Regions from separate parts of the Clostridium sp. CM039 genome, predicted to be linked through region 2. Evidence: a T-box and tRNA genes for the amino acid it is inferred to sense, from the RefSeq annotation. Region 2 holds a T-box; the other holds one or more tRNA genes.
What was found. The T-box of region 2 lies ahead of thrS (threonine--tRNA ligase). A T-box ahead of a tRNA ligase gene usually reads a tRNA of that ligase, here a tRNA-Thr.
Positions count from the first base shown of each region.

Region 1 (9,969 bases), 320 kb from region 2:
ACTCCATATAGCAATGTGTTTTTGCTATATAAACCTGGTGCTATCTTGTCAAAAGCCTTTAACGCTTCCACAATAGACGTTAAGTGCCTTTGTGGTAATACAAAGCTTAAGTCACCTGGTACTGCTGATTTTAAAGTAGGCGTCGTAGTTGATTTACCTAATCTGTCATAATCTGTTCTTCTTCCTTTTAGTAAATCCCCGAGTCTTTGAACCATTATCCCTCCACCAGTTAACATATTACCTAGCTGAGCTATATATTTTCCATAACCTATAGGTTGATTAAATGGCTCAGTGAAAGTAGTAGATACAAGCATCGCAAAATTTGTATTAGTTGTTCTAAGCTTTTGGTCGGAGTAACTATGACCATTTACAACTGCAATCGTGTTGCCATCATAATATTCCGCTGACACTACTCCCCCCGGGTTCATGCAAAAGGTCCTAACCTTGTTATCAAATGTATCAGAATAATATACTAATTTTGCTTCATATAAGTCCTTTGTTAGATGATCCATAACAGAATTAGGTACCTCAACTCTTACTCCAATATCTACTGCATTATTAGTAACCTTAATATTATGTTTTTTAGCTTCATTTGAAGCCCATTCCGCTCCACCTCTACCCGGCGCCGCTACAACATACTTTGCATTAACCTTAAACACACCATCTTTATTCTTTAATAATACTCCAGTAGCCTTATTATCTTCTATTAATATTTCTTCCACTTCACTAAGTTCTATAAATTCTGTATTTGTATTATCAACTAAATGATGGTACATAGATTTTAAAACTTCATAGGCAAGTTCTGTTCCTAAATGCCTTACTGGACATTCAACAAGACGAATATTGTGCTTACTTGCTTCATATTTAACTTCGTCAACTTTGTCACTATTAATCCCATATACCTTCTCATTTGCTCCAAATTTTATATATATATCATCGCAATACTTTATTAATTTTTTTGAATCGTCTTCAGAAAAATATTCAAGAAGTCTTCCCCCCACCTCAGGGCTTAGAGAAAGCTTACCATCTGAAAAAGCTCCAGCACCTGCCCAACCAAACGTTATCCCACAAGGATTACATTTAACACACTTTCCTGTGTCTCTAGCTGGACATTTTCTTTTTTCTATATTTCTTCCCTTATCAACTATAAGTACACTAAGTTCGGGTTTTTTATTAGAAATTTCTAGTGCCGTAAATATGCCCGCTGGTCCAGCTCCTACAATAACTACATCATAAAAATTTTTCATTTCATATTCCTCCTTGTATTACTCTGTAGGAAATAAAAACTATTAATGGTTACCATACTACTTAATGATATCAGAGCAGTATAAACCAGTCAATATAAAGTGCGAATATTAATAAATTATTTTAAGTAATAGTTCGTATATACATTGTTTATCTAAAATAAAAAATACACTTACCCATATTGAATAACTGTATTTTTCTGTTAAATAATTTTCCTTAAGACTATTTATTAACAAAACTTTTATAAACATTTATATTATCTAGAGACCTTATTCTTTCTGAAAATTTGCCTTCCTTTGTATCCCCTAAAGCCTTATTCATATCATACATTCTTGCATCCATTATATCTAAATGATGTAGCATTTCCGCTTCTGGTATCATAGGTTTTTTAGGGCTCCCATATTCTGCTTCATAATGATGAGCTAGCACCATATGCTGTAACAACATAGATACTTCAGTATCTGCTTTAACCTCAAGACTCGCCGTTTCTATCATTTTAATTCCTTGAACTATATGACCTAAAAGTTGACCCTCTACTGAATACTCGCTTACAATTCCAAGTTCACTAGCATTCATTTCATATATTTTGCCAATATCATGAAGTATTATACCTGCATATAGCAAATCCGTATTTAGAAAGGTGTAAATTTCGCTTAATTTTTCTCCTGCCTTAAGCATGGTGGTTGTGTGATATAACAGACCTGATCTTATAGAGTGATGGTTAGACTTAGCAGCTGGATAATGCATTAGCTTTTCCTCATTATGCCCTAAAATATTGGTAACTATATTTTGAATATCTATATTTTTGATTTTAGATAAATAATTTAAAATATCATCATACATTTTTTCTGGTGAATACGGTGCCACTGCAACATAATCACAAATGCTTACTCCATCTTTTTCCTCAGTTAGTCTTATCGCTTCAACTTTTAATTGAAGCTTTCCTCTCCACTCATTTACCGTGCCCTTAATTTTCACTAAGATGCTTTGTTTAAATGTATTTTCTAATTTTTCATTCCATTCCCAAAGTTTTGCATTTATATCACCGGTGGCATCCCCTAAATTAAAATCCAAATATTTATTTGTGTTACTGTTGTTGGAAACCTTGCTATCTACAGATTTTATAACATAAAAACCTTCAATCCTATCACCTTTCTTCATTCCACTTATCTTCTTCATTTCCATATTTATCTCCTTATATTGTAATAAACTTATTATATCTAATACATTATGCCGATACAAGTGCTTAATATCTCTATGTCAATCAATTAAATTACATAACTTTAATATACCTTTTAATTATACATCAATATTGTTTGTAAAATTTAGAAATCCTTAAGTTAAGAAATATTTTTAATTCTTTTTTAATTATTATAAATTGGATATAAAAAATGAATGTATGATTTAATAAAAATCATACATTCATTTTTTATATTAATTATTCCTGGTTTATATTAAATATACTTATTTTACTACTCTTTTTCCTATTATAAAATTACTTTTATAATATCCAGTTAATTCAGATATTTTTACAACATCACCAGTTTTGGGAGATTGTATAAATTTATTATTACCAATATATATTCCCCCGTGAGATGCTTGGGAAGGCGATGCTGGATTTGTCCTAAAGAATACTAAATCACCTTTTTGGAGACTATTTATATTAACTGAGGTACCTATATTTATTTGGTCCATAGTCGTTCTAGGTAAATTTATACCTATGTTTTTATAAGCATATTGTATAAGACCTGAACAATCAAAACCCCCACTTACATATTTGCCATTAGAATTAAACTTCGCTGGTGTTGTACCACCCCATAAGTATGGCATTCCTAAAAACGTGTTTAACTGCGAGATTAAACTCTCTATGTTTTTTGTTGCAGTACCTTGTTGTCCATTTGAGTCATTTTCTATGACATCACCTCTACTTGGAGTGTCATTACCTAGGCTTACGTATGTTTTAGCTATATATCCCCATTGTCCATTATACTTGATTTTATAAAAATCATTTTGTGTTCCATACAAATCCACTTTTGCATTTATTTTTATTGTGCCCATGATATTATTACCCATAGACGCCGTTTTTCTTACATTTAAACTTGATGCTGTAATATTACCAATTCCAGTAATCACACTGCTTGTACTATCTGTGTTTGAATCCTGTGCTGTTGTAGCTTTCACATATTGCTCACTTACATAACCTGTTTTGCCACCATAATTTATCTTACAAAAACCATTTGATTTTTCATACATTGTCACTTTAGTTCCGCGTGTAATAACATTAGCAACAGAATAATTTATCCCGAATCCTGTTCTTACATTTAAATAATCTGTTGTTACTGTTCCTGACGTCCCCGCTCCATTTGTTGTACTCGTAGAACCAGACGTATTTGCCGATATTTTTATATATGAGCTATGTACATATCCAGTTTGTCCTTTATAATTTATTTTATAGAATTCCCCTTCTTTACCAAGTGTCTCTACCTTCGCATTTCTCGCAAGAGAAGATATAATTGATGATGAAATTGATGATTTTTGCCTGACATATAATGAACTTGCAGTCACCGTTCCATTATCAGCGAACACAACATGTGAACCCGCCATAGTTAATAACATTGCTATAAAAGCTACTCTTTTTTTCATATGCTTACCTCCTATATTTTAAATGAATATGAATTATCGAAATATGTAAATTATTTCTAATGTAAATGTTTTATTTTTTTCTCCTAGAGTTTTACTTGCATTTTTAGTCTCTGCAATATTTTCCAGGAAATATTTTGAGAATTTAGCTTGTCTACTTATTATAACTAGTACTATTCATATTTTTACATCAATCTTCCCCTTTAATTTAAGACTAATACCAATGTCACAAATTTTTCCTTTTTTTTGTACAATACCATTGTAACAGAAAGTAATAATTTTTTATATACATATAATTTATAAAAAACCACTGATTTTCATGACTTTTACCTGTATTCCACTTATTAAATCAAATAAAACGAGGATATAATTATACAAATAATCTTTATATTTCTCAATTCAATTACGTGGTAATATTTGTTAAAATGTATTATAATTATTATTGTGTTACAACATTCTATTTAGCATCTATGAGCTTATTTTATGTAACACGAATCTTGCGAGGTGATAATTATGCCCAGAGGAAGAAAGAAAATTGAAAATTCTAAAAGTGAATTGATTCATGTGAGAATAAGTGAAGAACTATCAAATGCCCTAAAAAGTTTTTGCAAGGCAAGTAATATAAATAAAAGTGAAGGAATAAGACTCCTCCTTGAAAGTATTCTGAAATAAATGCTACACTAAAAAAGTAGTTAAGATATAACTCTCAACTACTTTTTTACTATCCTTTTAAATTATAATCCTCGGTGCTTCAACAGCTCCGAAGGAGCTGCATTAACGACTTCAGAAGTAAATTTATACTCCCGCTGAAGTTTTCTCTTTGTCATGGTAATCAACTCCCATTTATGGGAATATGAGAATTTTCTTCTGAAATATCGTTAAAAGTTCTTGCCACAAGCAACAATTCGTTTGTTACCTTTTATTAATTTACTTTTATCTACTCCAACTTTCACTTTTATCTTTTTCATTTATATTCAACCTCACCTTATATATAATTACACTTCTAGTGCTAATAAAACACGATTGTTTCCTCTTATTTGTTCTGTCTATCAGTATTATTACCCAATATATGTAATATTAATCAATCCGTTAAATATAAAAGCCTGGAGATAGATTTCTCTACCCCCAAGCTACGTTTTACTATATTTCTATTCATACTATGCCACTTTATAACTCACCGTCTGTCTACTTTTGCTCTGCTGAACGTACAAAAAAGCACCAGCAGTTATGCCAGTGCTAAAAAATATTTGTTTCCATATTACAAACTTGGAGCTGAAAAAGGGGATCGAACCCTCGACCTACGCGTTACGAGTGCGTTACTCTACCAACTGAGCTATTTCAGCATATACAAAACAATTTAAACTAATACCTATACATGTTTTTATTTAGTTGCAACCCATTTATATCTTTAAATGAATTAGTAGCAATCAAAATAATATCAACTAACACCCATATTCCAAAACCACCAAAGGTTAAAATCATTAAAATTCCCGTACCTATTTTACCTACATAAAATCTATGAATACCAAATGCCCCAACAAAAATACACAGCAATAAAGCAACTAACCAGTTTTTTTCACTAATAATCCGTTCACCAGTCGTATTAGGTTGAATTAATAAATTAATCCCACATATTTTACAAAAATTAGAGCTATCTTCGTTTTGAGATCCACAACTAGGACAGAACATTAGATCACCCTTTTTAGCTTATTTTGAATGCCTTTCTTACATTTTATCATATATGGTATCATTTTACTATATGTATGGGCTAAGTGTTTTTAAAATAATTATGATTCTTAAAGTAAAAAGGAGTGACGAAAACGCCACTCCAAGCTATAACGACATATCTTTCACACAATTAAGTTTTTTCATATACTCACTTTCAACAGAATCTATATCCCTCTCATTTGATTTTTTGACAATAACTTCATCGTTAATTTGTGGAATTGAATTTGGCATAGCACCTTTAAAAAGCTCTCCAACTATATTACCTATATAATTTTTAACTTCAGGGTTATCTAAAATATTTGCAATATCTACTGTATCTAGCTTCTTAACTTTGTTGCCGTAGTCCCTGTAAAATCTCAGAGCCTGCTTTATAAGTTTAGAATTATTAATACCTTTCTTCTCCATATTGCTCACATAATTAATTAAGTCTTTATCTGTTTCCTCTCCTAGATTTGATGATACAGTTTTACGGAGTGCTCCCATAATTATTGACCTGCTACTGTAGTTGCAGCAACTTCTTTATTTCCATCTAAGTATTCAAGTACTAGCAATTCTTTATATCTTTCAGCGAACAGTATAGAATTTGCACATTGAGGGTTTTTATTATCTATGAGCTTTGGCTCAGTTTTTATGAACTCTGTTTGTAAATATTCTAGTAGTAACTTTGCAGGTCCACCTATTATTCTTATATCTTTACAAGTATTTGGTTTAAAAGAGCTATTAATTGAACTTATTGCTTTCTCCACATATGGTTTTAATACTAAATCTTTAATGTCTTTTAATACATTTGCTTCCCCAAAAGGTAGTTCGTCATCTTCTAAATATTCGATAGCATCTGATATATCATAATTACCATCAGATCCGTCAGCAGAGTTGAACTTAGTGAGTAATGCTTCTATTGTTGGCTCAAACCCATGTTGTGCAAAACTACTAGCCTTAGTCATCCCAAGCACCTTGTTACCAAATTCATCTTTCTCATATTTCCAATGAGATACATCTAAAGTACCACCACCAAAGTCAAGTAATAACATTGGATAAGTAAATGTTTCCATGGTTTCAGCACTTAATGTACCTCCTTGTTTAAATACTTGTACATCTATTATTTCTATATCATATGTTATATTATTTATTGTTATAGATTGTTTTTCCATCTTCTTTATTTCATTTTTAAGTGGAATACTATGGTCTATATAATATTCTGCGGGAAGTCCCACAGCGAGTCTTACCTTTATTTTAGTTTCCCCCTTAAAACTTAGTGCAATAGCGTTAAGCAGGTTTAACTTATAATGATCGGACATGTATTTGTTAGATTCCATGTTAAGCTTGCCTTCTTTATTACCTACGGTGTATAACTTTCCATTCCAAGTGATGTTACTTATTCCAGTAGCCCTAGAACCATGCTTGCTTACGGCAGACACCCTACTAGCAAAAGTTACATTGGTACTTGTTTTTGTAAATGTATTTCCTATGTCAACAGTTAGTACAGATTCTAACGCTTTCTTTAATATAGGATATTTTTTTGATATCTCTGTTAAGTTCATTTATTTTCCCTCCTAAATTTTTCTAATTGTTCCTTATCGGTATATATTCTATATTATGTATTAATATCCTTCTTTTGTAATGAAATATTTATAAATATATTTATTAACCTATTTATAGATGTTTATCTACATACTTGTAAATATATAGATATATATATTTATATATCTACAAATGTAAACATATATATATCTACATTAAAGAAATGTCCTTAATAGCTCACTATTCATATCAACGTCTCCCACACTATATATACATAAATAAAAATAGGATAACAAAATTTTATAAATTTTGTTATCCTATCATAATTTATCTAGATTAATAGATAAATCTACTTTAGTGTATTCTTACTCTCTATGAATTACATCAAGTCTTGCAAATTTACTGAATTGGCCTATCCATGCAAGTTTTACTGTGCCTATAGGACCATTTCTTTGTTTTGCTATTATAAGCTCTGCTACATTTTTATCTTCCGTTTCCTCATTATAATACTCATCTCTGTATAAGAACATAACAAGGTCAGCATCCTGCTCAATAGACCCTGACTCTCTAAGATCAGATAACATAGGCCTATGGTCAGTTCTTTGCTCTGGAGCACGTGATAGCTGTGATAATGCTATAACAGGGCACTGCATCTCCTTTGCAAGAGCTTTAATAGATCTTGATATTTCTGATACTTCTTGCTGTCTGCTTTCTGTATTGCTACCAGTCATAAGTTGAAGATAATCTATAACTATCAGATCTATGCCATGCTCCATTTTTAATTTTCTACATTTTGAACGCATATCCATAACAGAAGTTCCTGCTGTATCATCAATGAATATTTTAGCAGCAGCAAGCGGTCCGGATGCTTTCGCTATGTTTTCCCAGTCCCTATCTTCCAAATCACCATGTCTGAGCTTTGACATGTCAACATTTGCTTCTGAACAAAGCAGTTTATAAGAAAGTTGTTCCTTAGACATTTCCAGGGAGAATACAGCTACACTTTTCCCTTGCCTAAGAGCTGCATACTCTGCTAAATTTAGTGCAAAGGTAGTTTTGCCCATAGACGGCCTTGCAGCGATAAGAATCATATCACCCTTTTGAAATCCAGCGGTTTTATCATCAAGTTCTGGGAACCCACTAGATATTCCTGTTGTTTCCCCTTTATTATTAAATATTCTTTCTATTTCTAAGAACCCTCGCTCTAGAACCGTGTTCATTGGTTCAAAGTCACCCGCATTTTTTTTCTGTGATATGTTAAATACTTTTTGCTCTGCAAGATCCATTACAGCTTCTACATCATCTTGCTTATTATAACAATTTTCCATAATCTCAGTAGAAGCTCTAATAAGTTTTCTTAAAGTAGATTTATCTTCTACAATCTTTATGTACGAACTTAAATTAGCTGTGGAGGGTATTGAGTTACTTATCTCTGAAATATAAGTAATTCCCCCTGATGCTTCTAACTTTTCAGAAGAACGTAAATGCTCGAGTAAAGTAATCATGTCAATAGGCGTGTCTTTTTGATATAAATCAAAAATAGCGCTAAATATACCTTTATGGGAATCTCTGTAAAAATCATCACTTTTTAAAACTTCTACTACTCGTGATATCGCGGTTTTATCTATAAGCATTGATCCAATAACTGATTGTTCTGCTTCTAAATTATAGGGTAAACTTCTAAGAGGTGTATCCATTTTTTTATCTCCCCTAAAGTAATGTTTTATGCCCTGCTAAAAATACATCACCGCAGGTGATGATTTAACAGGGCCATTAATTATAGTTAATTTATTTTATTTCAAACACTAATTTCATTAGCTCTTCAATGTTTGATGATGTTTTTATTTCAATATCTTTAAGGTCAATAGGAACTTCCTTTTCATTATCACTCGGAACTATAACTAGCTTAATTCCCTTTCTTCTTGCCCCGTAAATTTTTTCAAATATGCCACCTACTGGTTTTATGATACCCCGAAGGGATATCTCTCCAGTTACTGCAACATCCTGTCTTACAGGTTTGTCTAAAAGAGAACTGATTATACATACAGTTATAGCGGCTCCAGCCGATGGTCCATCAATTTTACCTCCACCTACTATATTTACATGTATGTCATAATCCTTAATATCTTTATTTGTTGTTTTTCTTATTACGGATGCAGCATTAAACACTGAGTCCTTAGCCATGCTTCCAGCAGTATCATTAAATCTTACTTGACCTTTACCTTTTTCCTTGGCTTCAAATACTGATGTTTCTATTTCTATAGTTGATCCTATATATCCTGATACCCCAAGTCCATATATGTGGCCAACTTCAGATTTAACTTCTTTATCTAATTCCTCATAGGGAGATAGTCTACTTATAGATATAATATCTAACAAGTCCTTAACCTCAATTTCAACTTGAGACGCATCCACTGATTTTCTATTATGCAGTACAAATCCATAAGCATCTGCTAAAATGTTTATAGCTTTTCTTCCTTCAATAGTATATCTACCAATAGTTTTCGCAACGCCATCTCCTATTTTAACTCCTAATTTATTCGCAGCATTTACCACTATATTTTCTATATCCATAGCAGTTAATGGTTCAAAATAAACTTCAGTACATCTTGATCTTAATGCCGGATTTATTTCTGATGGTTCCTTGGTAGTAGCTCCTATTAAAACAAAATCTGCTGGAGCACCTTTATCAAATAAATATTTTATATATTTAGGTGTGTTTTCGTCTTCAGGATCATAATAAGATGATGAAAACTCAACTCTTTTATCCTCTAACACTTTAAGTAATTTATTTTGAAGTATACTATCGAGTTCACCTATTTCATCAATAAATAG
Region 1 covers NZ_CM143649.1:2,986,235-2,996,203, reverse strand. The annotation lists gene ACWJJ2_RS13895 (NAD(P)/FAD-dependent oxidoreductase) at 1-1,247, opposite strand, end outside; gene ACWJJ2_RS13890 (3'-5' exoribonuclease YhaM family protein) at 1,468-2,430, opposite strand; gene ACWJJ2_RS13885 (C40 family peptidase) at 2,710-3,888, opposite strand; gene ACWJJ2_RS13880 (CopG family transcriptional regulator) at 4,399-4,557, shown strand; tRNA gene ACWJJ2_RS13875 (tRNA-Thr) at 5,153-5,228, opposite strand; gene ACWJJ2_RS13870 (TM2 domain-containing protein) at 5,248-5,574, opposite strand; gene ACWJJ2_RS13865 (hypothetical protein) at 5,719-6,096, opposite strand; gene ACWJJ2_RS13860 (ParM/StbA family protein) at 6,099-7,154, opposite strand; gene ACWJJ2_RS13855 (replicative DNA helicase) at 7,500-8,831, opposite strand; gene lonC (Lon family ATP-dependent protease) at 8,923-9,969, opposite strand, start outside.
Region 1: it encodes a tRNA-Thr, which carries the amino acid that the T-box ahead of thrS (threonine--tRNA ligase) is inferred to sense. The anticodon was not compared.

Region 2 (9,969 bases):
CTTTCATAGATCAAATAAATCCGGATTCTATAGAAATATTACAAGGGTTTATAGAACCAAATATGAAGAATTCAAAACCACAAGATAAATTTCAATTCTTCAGACATGGATATTTTAATGTAGATTCTAGATACACAACCGATGATAAAATAGTGTTTAACAGAATAGCATCTTTAAAAAGTTCATTTAAAATTAATAAATAAAAGTTAATAAAAAAAGCAAGTACAAGATTTTATCCTGTACTTGCTTTTTTTAATTATAATAGTTTAGTTTCTATTTCTTCTTTAATTCTTGAAATAAATGAGTCTAAAGAAGTTGCACCTTCATCACCATTTTTGCGGCTTCTAACAGAGACTTCATTTAGTTCTGCCTCTTTTTCACCAACTATTAATAGGAAAGGGGCTCTTTCATTACGAGCTTCACGAATCTTGTAGCCAATTTTTTCTGCTCTAAAGTCTGCAGAGGATCTGATTCTTGATTCCTTAAGCTTTGCAACTACCTTTTCTGCATAATCATGATATTTTTCAGAAATAGGTAATACCTTAACTTGTAGTGGTGCAAGCCAAGTTGGGAAGGCACCAGCATATTTTTCTATAAGCATTGCAAGTGTTCGCTCATAGCAACCAATAGAAGTTCTATGGATAACATATGGACGCTTTTTAACTCCATCTTTATCAATATAAGTCATGTCAAATCTATCTGGCAGTGCGAAGTCAATTTGCACTGTAATTATAGTATCTTCTTTACCATGAACATTTTTGAATTGAAGGTCAAGCTTAGGACCGTAGAAAGCAGCTTCACCAATAGCTGTTTTATAATTTATTCCTAAGTGATCTAGTATATCTTTCATCTTCGATTCAGTTTCTGCCCAAGCCTCAGGGTTGTTAATATACTTATCTTTATTTTTTGGATCCCATTTAGAGAATCTGTAAGTAATATCATTTTCGATTCCAAGTGTTTTCATTACATAGTTAATTAAATTTATAACATCTTTAAATTCTTCTTCTAATTGCTCAGGGGTAACAACTAAATGACCCTCTGAAATAGTGAACTGACGTACTCTCATAAGACCATGCATTTCACCGGAAGATTCATTTCTAAATAAAGTTGAAGTCTCCCCATATCTAATTGGAAGGTCACGATAACTCTTTTGATCTGCATTATAAATTGTAAATTGGAATGGGCATGTCATTGGGCGAAGTGCCATGACTTCCTCATTTTTAGATTCATCACCAAGGACAAACATTCCATCTTTATAATGATCCCAGTGACCAGACATTTTATATAAATCGCTCTTAGCCATAAGAGGAGTCTTAGTTAAAACATAACCTCTTTTTTCTTCCTCATCTTCAACAAAACGTTGTAATAATTGGATTACCCTTGCGCCATTAGGCATAAGTAGAGGCAAACCTTGACCTATAACATCTGATGTTGTAAAGAATTTTAGTTCACGGCCAAGCTTGTTATGGTCTCTTTTTTTAGCATCTTCCATCTTCTCTATATGAGCATCTAAATCGGATTTTTTAGTGAAGGCAGTTCCGTATATACGGCTAAGCATCTTGTTTTTCTCGTTACCTCTCCAGTAAGCTCCTGCAACTTGAGTAAGTTTAAATGCCTTTACATACTTTGTAGACATTAAATGTGGTCCCGCACAAAGATCTGTAAATTCGCCATGTTTGTAGAATGATAATTTTGCGTCAACTGGTAGGTCTTCAATTAATTGAACTTTGAAATTTTCATCTCTTTCTTCCATAAAAGCAATAGCTTCATCTCTTTCAAGCTCGAATCTTTCTATTGGAAGATCTTCTTTAACAATCTTTTTCATTTCTACTTCGATTTGTTTAATTTCATCTGCTGAGAAAGAATCTTGTTTATCAAAATCATAGTAGAAACCCCCATCTATAGCAGGTCCGATGGCAAGTTTTGTACTAGGGAACAATCTCTTTACTGCTTGAGCTAAAATATGAGTAGCACTATGCCTAAAGGCTTTTTTACCTTCTTCGCTATCAAAGGTTAATATACTAACATCGCAGTCCTTAGTGATTTTATAACGTAAATCTACGATTTCATCATTAACCATTCCAGCACAAGCAACTCGTGCAAGGCCCTCACTAATATCTTTCGCAATTTCAATTACAGTCATTTCAGATTCATAAGTTTTAATTGAACCATCTTTTAATTTAATGTTTATCATATGTATTGCTCCTTTCTTTTATCTTATAGGGTTAAGTCATATTTGAGAAATAACACTAGCATAAATATTATGCACAATTCTTTAAACCTATATTTTTATAAAACAAAAAAAACCCGTCCCAATTCTAATTATAGAATTGGGACGAGATTATAATTTCCCGCGGTTCCACCCAAATTGTTTATAAAATAAACCACTTAATAATTATAACGGAATTACCGGACTTTATTGAAGTCACTCAGAGGCAGTCTTCAGCCAATTTCATTTAAGAATACTTCCAGCTAAGGTATCCTTTCTCTGTAAATGTGCCATGGCTTACTTTTCTCTTCGTAGAATTAAATTATTATATTTATATTAATTATAGCACTTGCACTAAAGATGTCAAGGTAGCAAATAAAGTTATTTAGGCGTTTTCAACAAAATAAATAGTAGGTAAGATTTTCTATTTTACTACTTTAAATTGTGGTGGATAAGTATTTTCAGAGAGTACATCAAAGATGAAACCTTGATTTGTAAGACCCTCAATAATTTCAGGTAAGGCTTCAACTGTTGTGGTTTTTGGATTTAAATCATGCATTAATATAATGGCGTGTTTAGTCCGACTAGATTGAGTTAAAACTGATTCTATAATCTTATGTTTGTGCTGACAAAAAGCGGAAGCATCACTAGAATCAACATTCCAATCAAAGTATTTATAACCATCCTTATTCATTTCACTAATTACAGTGCTCATTATTTCCATGCCACCGTAACTGTGACTAATAGTATTATTAGAGCCACCAGGATATCTTAAAATATGACTAGGCTTTTTACCTGTAATTTCAGTAAGGAACGAATCTAATTTTTTTACGTCTTTTTTAAAATTATCTGGCGATGCATAAATACTATTATAATCATGACTGTAAGTGTGATTAGCTAAAGTGTGCCCATCGTCAGAAATTTGTTTATACAAAAATCTTGATTCAGGGTGACCATTTACAAAAAAAGTAGCCTTAATATTATATTTTTTTAGGACTTTTAAAATTTGTAAAGTGTTGCTAGATACCCCGTCATCGAAGGTTAAATAAGCTATTTTAGTATTATCTAATTTGGATTTATATAAGACTTCATCCTTTTTGATAGTACTTTCGAGGATCTTATTTTGTGATTTTAACTTCTTATTGTCCTCATGAATCTGAGCTATTTGATGCGACAATAAACTATGTTGATGTTCACTTGAAACTACGGTTACTTGGCTAACTGCGACTCCTAAAAACGAAGTAATGCATAAAGTAAAAATAGAAATTTTTACTATTAGGAATTTTAATGAGTGCTTTTTTTCTATGATTGAAATTCTCATAGTAATACCTTCCTTTTTTATATTCATGTACATATATTATCTATATCAATTTGTAATAGGTTTAACGACATTTCAGAAGGAAGTCTCCAACTTCTATAAGTGGGAGTTACATCCCCCGAACACACAGAGAACTTCAGTGGAAGTATAAAGCTCCTTCTGAGGTCGTTAATACTTCAGCTCCGAAGGAGATGATTTAAACCTATTAACTTTTTCTGAAACGCTAGAAGCTGTTTCAATCAATTGATAATTTGTCTTTGTTAAAGTCTGATTTTCACCTTTTAGAGAATCAAATTCGATTCTTAAAGATTCAATTTTGAGTTTATTAGCATTTATTTTACTGTTATTAAAGAAATAAAAAAATATTGAATTTAAAAATAGGGCACTAACAAGCATTATGGAAATAATATTTTTCTTTTTCATTCTTACTCTCCTTCCTTGTAAAACTTACCAATCGACAATATTATACACTGCAATGTGTTATAACTCAACTTCTGCATTAATAAATAATGGGTTTTTTTAATAAATAAGGTAATGTTTTTGCAGACAAAGTGGGGGACGGTTAACAATTATTAATATAATTGTTAACCGTTTTGTCAGGTTTCACGAGAAGTTTATTTTATGTAATGTTTCCCAATTGCATAAAAATGGACAATTTTCATAACAAATACATAAAACTGTGGTATATTTCTTAGGAAGTTATAAATTCTAAACAAATGAAGGGGATGTACTAATGAAGAATGCATTAAGAAATCTTGCAGTTATGATGATATTAATTTTTAATTCAAACGTAACTGTATTAGCTGTTGGACCAAATGCAGAGGTGCAGAAGAATGACTCATTATCTAAAATTGAAGGACAAAGAGAAAAAATCGAAATGAAAATAGAAGAATTTGATAATGAAATTCAACAAAACATGGCTAAAACAGAAGAGAATAAAGATAAAATATCTAAAACTGAAAAGGCAATTGAAAGTGCCGCAGTGGAGATTAATCAGGTCGAAAAAGAGGCTGAAAAAGAACAGAAGGTATTTAATAGTAGGATGAGAACCATGTACATAAACGGGTTTAATGGGTATGCGAGCATAATACTTGATTCAGAGAGTTTCGGTGATTTTGTATCAAGAGTAGAAAATATAAAAACCGTTATAGAGTATGATAAAAAAGTAATGGATGAGTTTGAAGATACCAGAAAAGAATTAAATGAAAAACAGCAAAATTTAAACAAGACAAAGAAGGTATTATTGAGTCTACAAGTAGAAAATAAGCAGAAGTTAAATAAGATGATCGCAACTAAAGAATCACAAAACAAATTACTGGCTGAGCGAAATAGCAAGGAAAAACTTCTTCCAGTAGGGACAAGCAATCCACAAATATTAGCAACTAAAAACATAACAAAAGCAAATGAAGCATCACCTAAATTTACACCTTCAAGAGGCGCAGTTACTCCATCAAGTAATGCTGTAATAGCCTATGCCTCTAACTTTCTTGGCACACCATATTTATGGGGCGGTTCATCGCCAGCGGGATTTGATTGCTCAGGATTTACGCAATATGTATATGCACATTTTGGAGTATCCATAGGAAGGACAACCTTTGATCAGATAAAGGATGGCGTACAAGTGTCTAGAAATAGCCTTCAATCCGGAGATTTGGTGTTGTTTGGAAGCGTTGGTAATCCCCATCATGTAGGTATATATGTAGGGAATAATACATATATACATGCTCCTAGTACAGGAGATGTGGTTAAAGTTTCAGCTATGACAAGATCAGATTTTATATCAGCTAGACGAGTGAAATAGAAAGTACATAATTAAAAATAGTAAAGCATAAAATTTCTCCTTTGTGACGTGCAAACGAAAGAGAATTTTATGTTTACCATACAACATAGTGGGGACGGTTAACAATTATTAGTTATAATTGTTAATCGTTTTTAAAGTTTTACGAGGAGTTTATTTTCACAAAATAATTCCAAATTGATAATCTTCATAACAACTACATAAGTTTTTGATAAATTTTTTCTATGATTATAATTTACTTTATCATATTACAAATCTTAGTATCCATGATTACTAATAGCTCTTTATTAACCTTTGAAATAGGATGAATATTGAATTTATGGTATTTTTAAGCGCATTTTATTTGGATATCTTTATATTAGGATGAGTTTCGGTTATCATAGTAATAACAGCATTAGACAATTGATTTTTCTTGCAGAATTTCACTTTCATGTTATCAATTCCTGTATATATCGATTATGCTAAACCTTAGGGGAATATAATAATGATCGGAATTTAATTTAAACAAGTAGGGACAGTTAACAATCATTTGTCTTTTTATTCAAGAAATAAGTGGGGACGGTTAACAACCTTTTAGCTTTTATAATATAAAAATGTGTAACTATCAACTATTAGGATTAAAGAAGGGGTAATTAAACATGGATAATATATTGATTATTGAAGATGAAGAAAAGGTTTCAGAAATATTAAAAGCATATCTTGAAAAAGAAGGCTATAGAGTACATTGCACCACAAAGGGACTGGAAGGCATAAAACTTTTCGAAAAAATTGAATTCAGATTAGTTATTTTGGATCTAATGCTACCGGACATATCTGGCGAAGAGGTGTGCGGTGTGCTAAGAAAAATTTCTGAAGTGCATATATTTATGCTTACGGCAAAGGGTACATTAGAAGATAGAATACAAGGATTAAACCTTGGAGCAGATGAGTATCTTGTTAAGCCTTTCAGCCCGCGAGAACTAACAGCAAGAGTAAATGCTTTATTTAGAAGGATTAATGTAAATAAGTTTGAAACAAAAGTTTATAATAATGGAGATTTAGAAATTAATTATGACAAAAGAATAATTAAGGTACGCGGGACAGAAATAGCTCTTACACCAAATGAATTTGACATAGTGCATATTCTTTCATCTAACAGGGGAAAAGTATTCACAAGAGAGCAGCTTATTGAGAGAATAATGGGAATAGATTTTCAAGGTTTTGATAGAACGATAGATGTACACATTAAAAATATACGTAAAAAAATAGAAGAAGACAGTAGAAATCCTAAATATGTAATAACCGTAACTAGAATTGGTTATAAATTTGGTGGTGATTAATTTATGAGAATCATAAACTTTATGCGAAGTATAAAATTTACGCAAAGCATAAGAAAAAGGTTAAGTATTATTTTGGTATGCACCTCTATATTAGCACTTTTTTTATCTACACTTTTAGTGAATATAACAATATCAAGAACCTTCAACAGGTACTTAGTCGAAATACAAAATAAGAGGGATATTAGAATAGTAAAATATTTAGAAGAAGTATATAAAAAAAATGGTAAGTGGTCAGAAACTTCAGGAATAGAAATTATGCATGAAGCCTATATGAGTAGATACTGCCTTACTCTTAAGGATGAAAATAAAAAAGCCGTTTGGGGAATGAACGCTAATGACATAGTTAACAATACTAATATCACTATGCACGTCAAAAATGAAGGGGTTTATACTACAAGTACCTTTGAAATAAAATCTAAGGACAAGATTGTAGGATACATAGAAATAGGGCAATACGCACCAGTTCTATTATCCAAAGAGGATGTGGATTTTAAACTCTCAATAAATAAGAGTATTATTTTAAGTGTTGTACTTTCAATTTTAATAACAATATTAATTAGTCTTTTTATTTCGAAGCAATTCTCTACTCCGCTTAGGCAAGTTTCAAAGATTTCAGTCAATCTTTCAAATGGAAACTATAATGCAAGGGCAAATGATAAGAGTAGCATTTTAGAACTTGAAGATTTAAGAAATAGCATAAATACACTTGGAGAAAAGCTTCAGCATCAGGATGTCCTTAGAAAGAGGTTAATATCAGATATATCTCATGAAGTCAGAACGCCTCTTAATATTTTACAAAATAATTTTGAAGCTATGATTGATGGTATTTTCCCCGTAGATAATGAAAGATTGACTTATCTTAATGAAGAAGTTATTAGATTTGGAAAGCTTATAGACAACTTAAATGCATTAAAAGAGGTTGAAGGAGAAGAAATAGCATTAAACACGGAGAAAATTTCTTTGAAAGATATCCTTTCTTCAGTTGTAAAAGAATTTGAATTAATAACAGAAAATAAGAATATTAACATGACCTTAGAGTTAAACACAAGTAAACAATGCAACATTTTAGGAGACAGAGATAAAATAAAACAGGTAATTATTAACTTGCTTTCAAATGCAGTTAAATTTACTCCCAAGCAGGGGAAAATTGATATTGCTTTAAAAGAAGCTGATGAAAAAGTAATATTAAAAATAGAAGATACAGGCATTGGTATTAAGGAAGAAGACTTACCTTATATATTCGAAAGGCTCTATAGGGGAGATAAAAGTAGACATGAAATGGAAGGCTCAGGGATAGGTCTCACTATTGTACGCAATATATTAACCATTCATAAAGCAAATATAGAAGTGGAAAGTAAAGAAGGCGCGGGTTGCGTTGTAACTGTAAAATTTAATGGGGCTTTGTGATTAACCTCAAGAAAATAAAAAGTGGGGACGGTTAACAAACAATTAAACAAATGGTGAAATAGATAGGGACGGTTAACAAACAATTAAACAAATGGTGAAATAGATAGGGACGGTTAACGAGTAATGAAAAGATGCATGTTTAAAAAAACATGTATTTTTTCATTGCTCAGCATATTTAAGAGAACTTGTTTTAATAATTTTATCTTATACATTAATAGAAGATCATATTTATGTATGCTTGTCCAAGTATATTTGAATAAAATAACCATATTTTATTCTCTGAAAAATTTTCGTTTATTACAAATGGCTAAGCATAGGATTTAATAAAATCACCTATAATATTTTCGTATTTTTCGTCTGTTCCAATTAATTCTATACCGATAGTGCTTAATTTTGATACTCTAGCCTGCGTAATGTTCCCAAGTGTGTTAGATATATCACAGGATTTAAAGTTGCAGAGGCTTCTCATTAGAACAACTGTTAACGCTTTTGCTTTTACAAGTTTTCTGCTGTACTTCATATAAAGATGAACCTTTGATACGTTTAGTTTTGACGCTATAAATTCGGCTATATCCTCTGGTTTAAAGTTTCTTATAAGTATTTTCCTATCACTTTTATACTCTGTTTTTTCATCTTCGAATTCAAAATCAATTTCTTCTTTCAGCTTTTCTTCGTTGTCTCTAAAAACAAGGTTATAGTAATTTTTCCTTGCACTTTTAAGGCTATTTCCAAAAAGACTCATAATAAATCCATAATCAATTAATTTAAAAGAATCACGTCTTTTCCCTAAGAATATTGCTAGACTAGAAAATGCATATTTTTCAGGACAATCCTTATATTCCACTATGGCTGTAGGATTATTGTGTGTATATAGCGATAAGGTCTTTAAATACCTTTCATTAGCAACTATTATACTCTTAAACCTATCTCTAAAAAGATGACCTTCCCTTTTATGTTTTTTATTAAAATACATTGCATAAGAAAAATTTATTCCATGCATTACTTTTGATATGTCTGATCCGTTAGCATCAATTATTAAATGTAAATGGTTATTCATTAGGCAGTACCCATAAAGTTTAAAATCATATAGGATCTTATATTTTTTTATAAGGGATAAATACTTTTTCTTATCATCAGAATCCTTGAATAAATCTACCTCAGTAATACTTTTGCACATAATATGATATATAGATTGTTCACTTTTTAATCTAAAAGTTCTTGACATAAAAAATCATCCTTTCCCATAAGCTTTTCTTAAAATTATTGCCTATGGGTCAGGATGATATTCATATTCTAAAGTCAATAGTTTAAATAGTTGTTAACCGTCCCCGGTGTTGGGAACTTTTCTTTTTTTATTTTAAGTGACGATTTTAGCCTTAAACACATAATATAAAGCAAAGGCACATTAAAATAAATAACAAATCAGTATACGAGTCTATTCTAGCATAGTCTATTTTTCGTTATCTTTACTTGTTTTTTATTCTTGTGGGTCATAAGACAATATCAAGGCAGGTGAAAAAATGGAAACCTTAATAGTAAAACTAACAGAAATTGCAGTAGGGAAAAAAGTGCAAGTGGTAGAATTGCTCTCGGAAGGTTTATCAAGACAACGAATGCTGGATTTAGGGATAGTGCCAAACACCACTATCCACGTACTTAGGCAGAGTCCTTTTGGAGATCCAACGGCATATCTTATAAGAGATACTTGTATTGCACTGAGAGAAGAGGAAGCTCAAAATATTATAGTAAGAGACATAGAATTGTAGCTATTAGAATACAATGACTGTTAAATGTCATCTCAGAGCTAAATAGTTATAAATATAAATATTAATAGAGAAAGGAGAAAAAATGGGGCTAACTTACAGTTCTAGTAATAAGCAGGGATTAAAGGATCTTTTTAATGTAGAGAAATTAAAAG
Region 2 covers NZ_CM143649.1:3,309,761-3,319,729, forward strand. The annotation lists gene ACWJJ2_RS15555 (glutamine--tRNA ligase/YqeY domain fusion protein) at 1-203, shown strand, start outside; gene thrS (threonine--tRNA ligase) at 257-2,194, opposite strand; T-box leader at 2,329-2,531, opposite strand; gene ACWJJ2_RS15565 (polysaccharide deacetylase family protein) at 2,634-3,530, opposite strand; gene ACWJJ2_RS15570 (hypothetical protein) at 3,696-3,950, opposite strand; gene ACWJJ2_RS15575 (C40 family peptidase) at 4,261-5,328, shown strand; gene ACWJJ2_RS15580 (response regulator transcription factor) at 5,964-6,644, shown strand; gene ACWJJ2_RS15585 (sensor histidine kinase) at 6,648-8,051, shown strand; gene ACWJJ2_RS15590 (transposase) at 8,359-9,276, opposite strand; gene ACWJJ2_RS15595 (FeoA family protein) at 9,572-9,817, shown strand; gene ACWJJ2_RS15600 (FeoB small GTPase domain-containing protein) at 9,900-9,969, shown strand, end outside.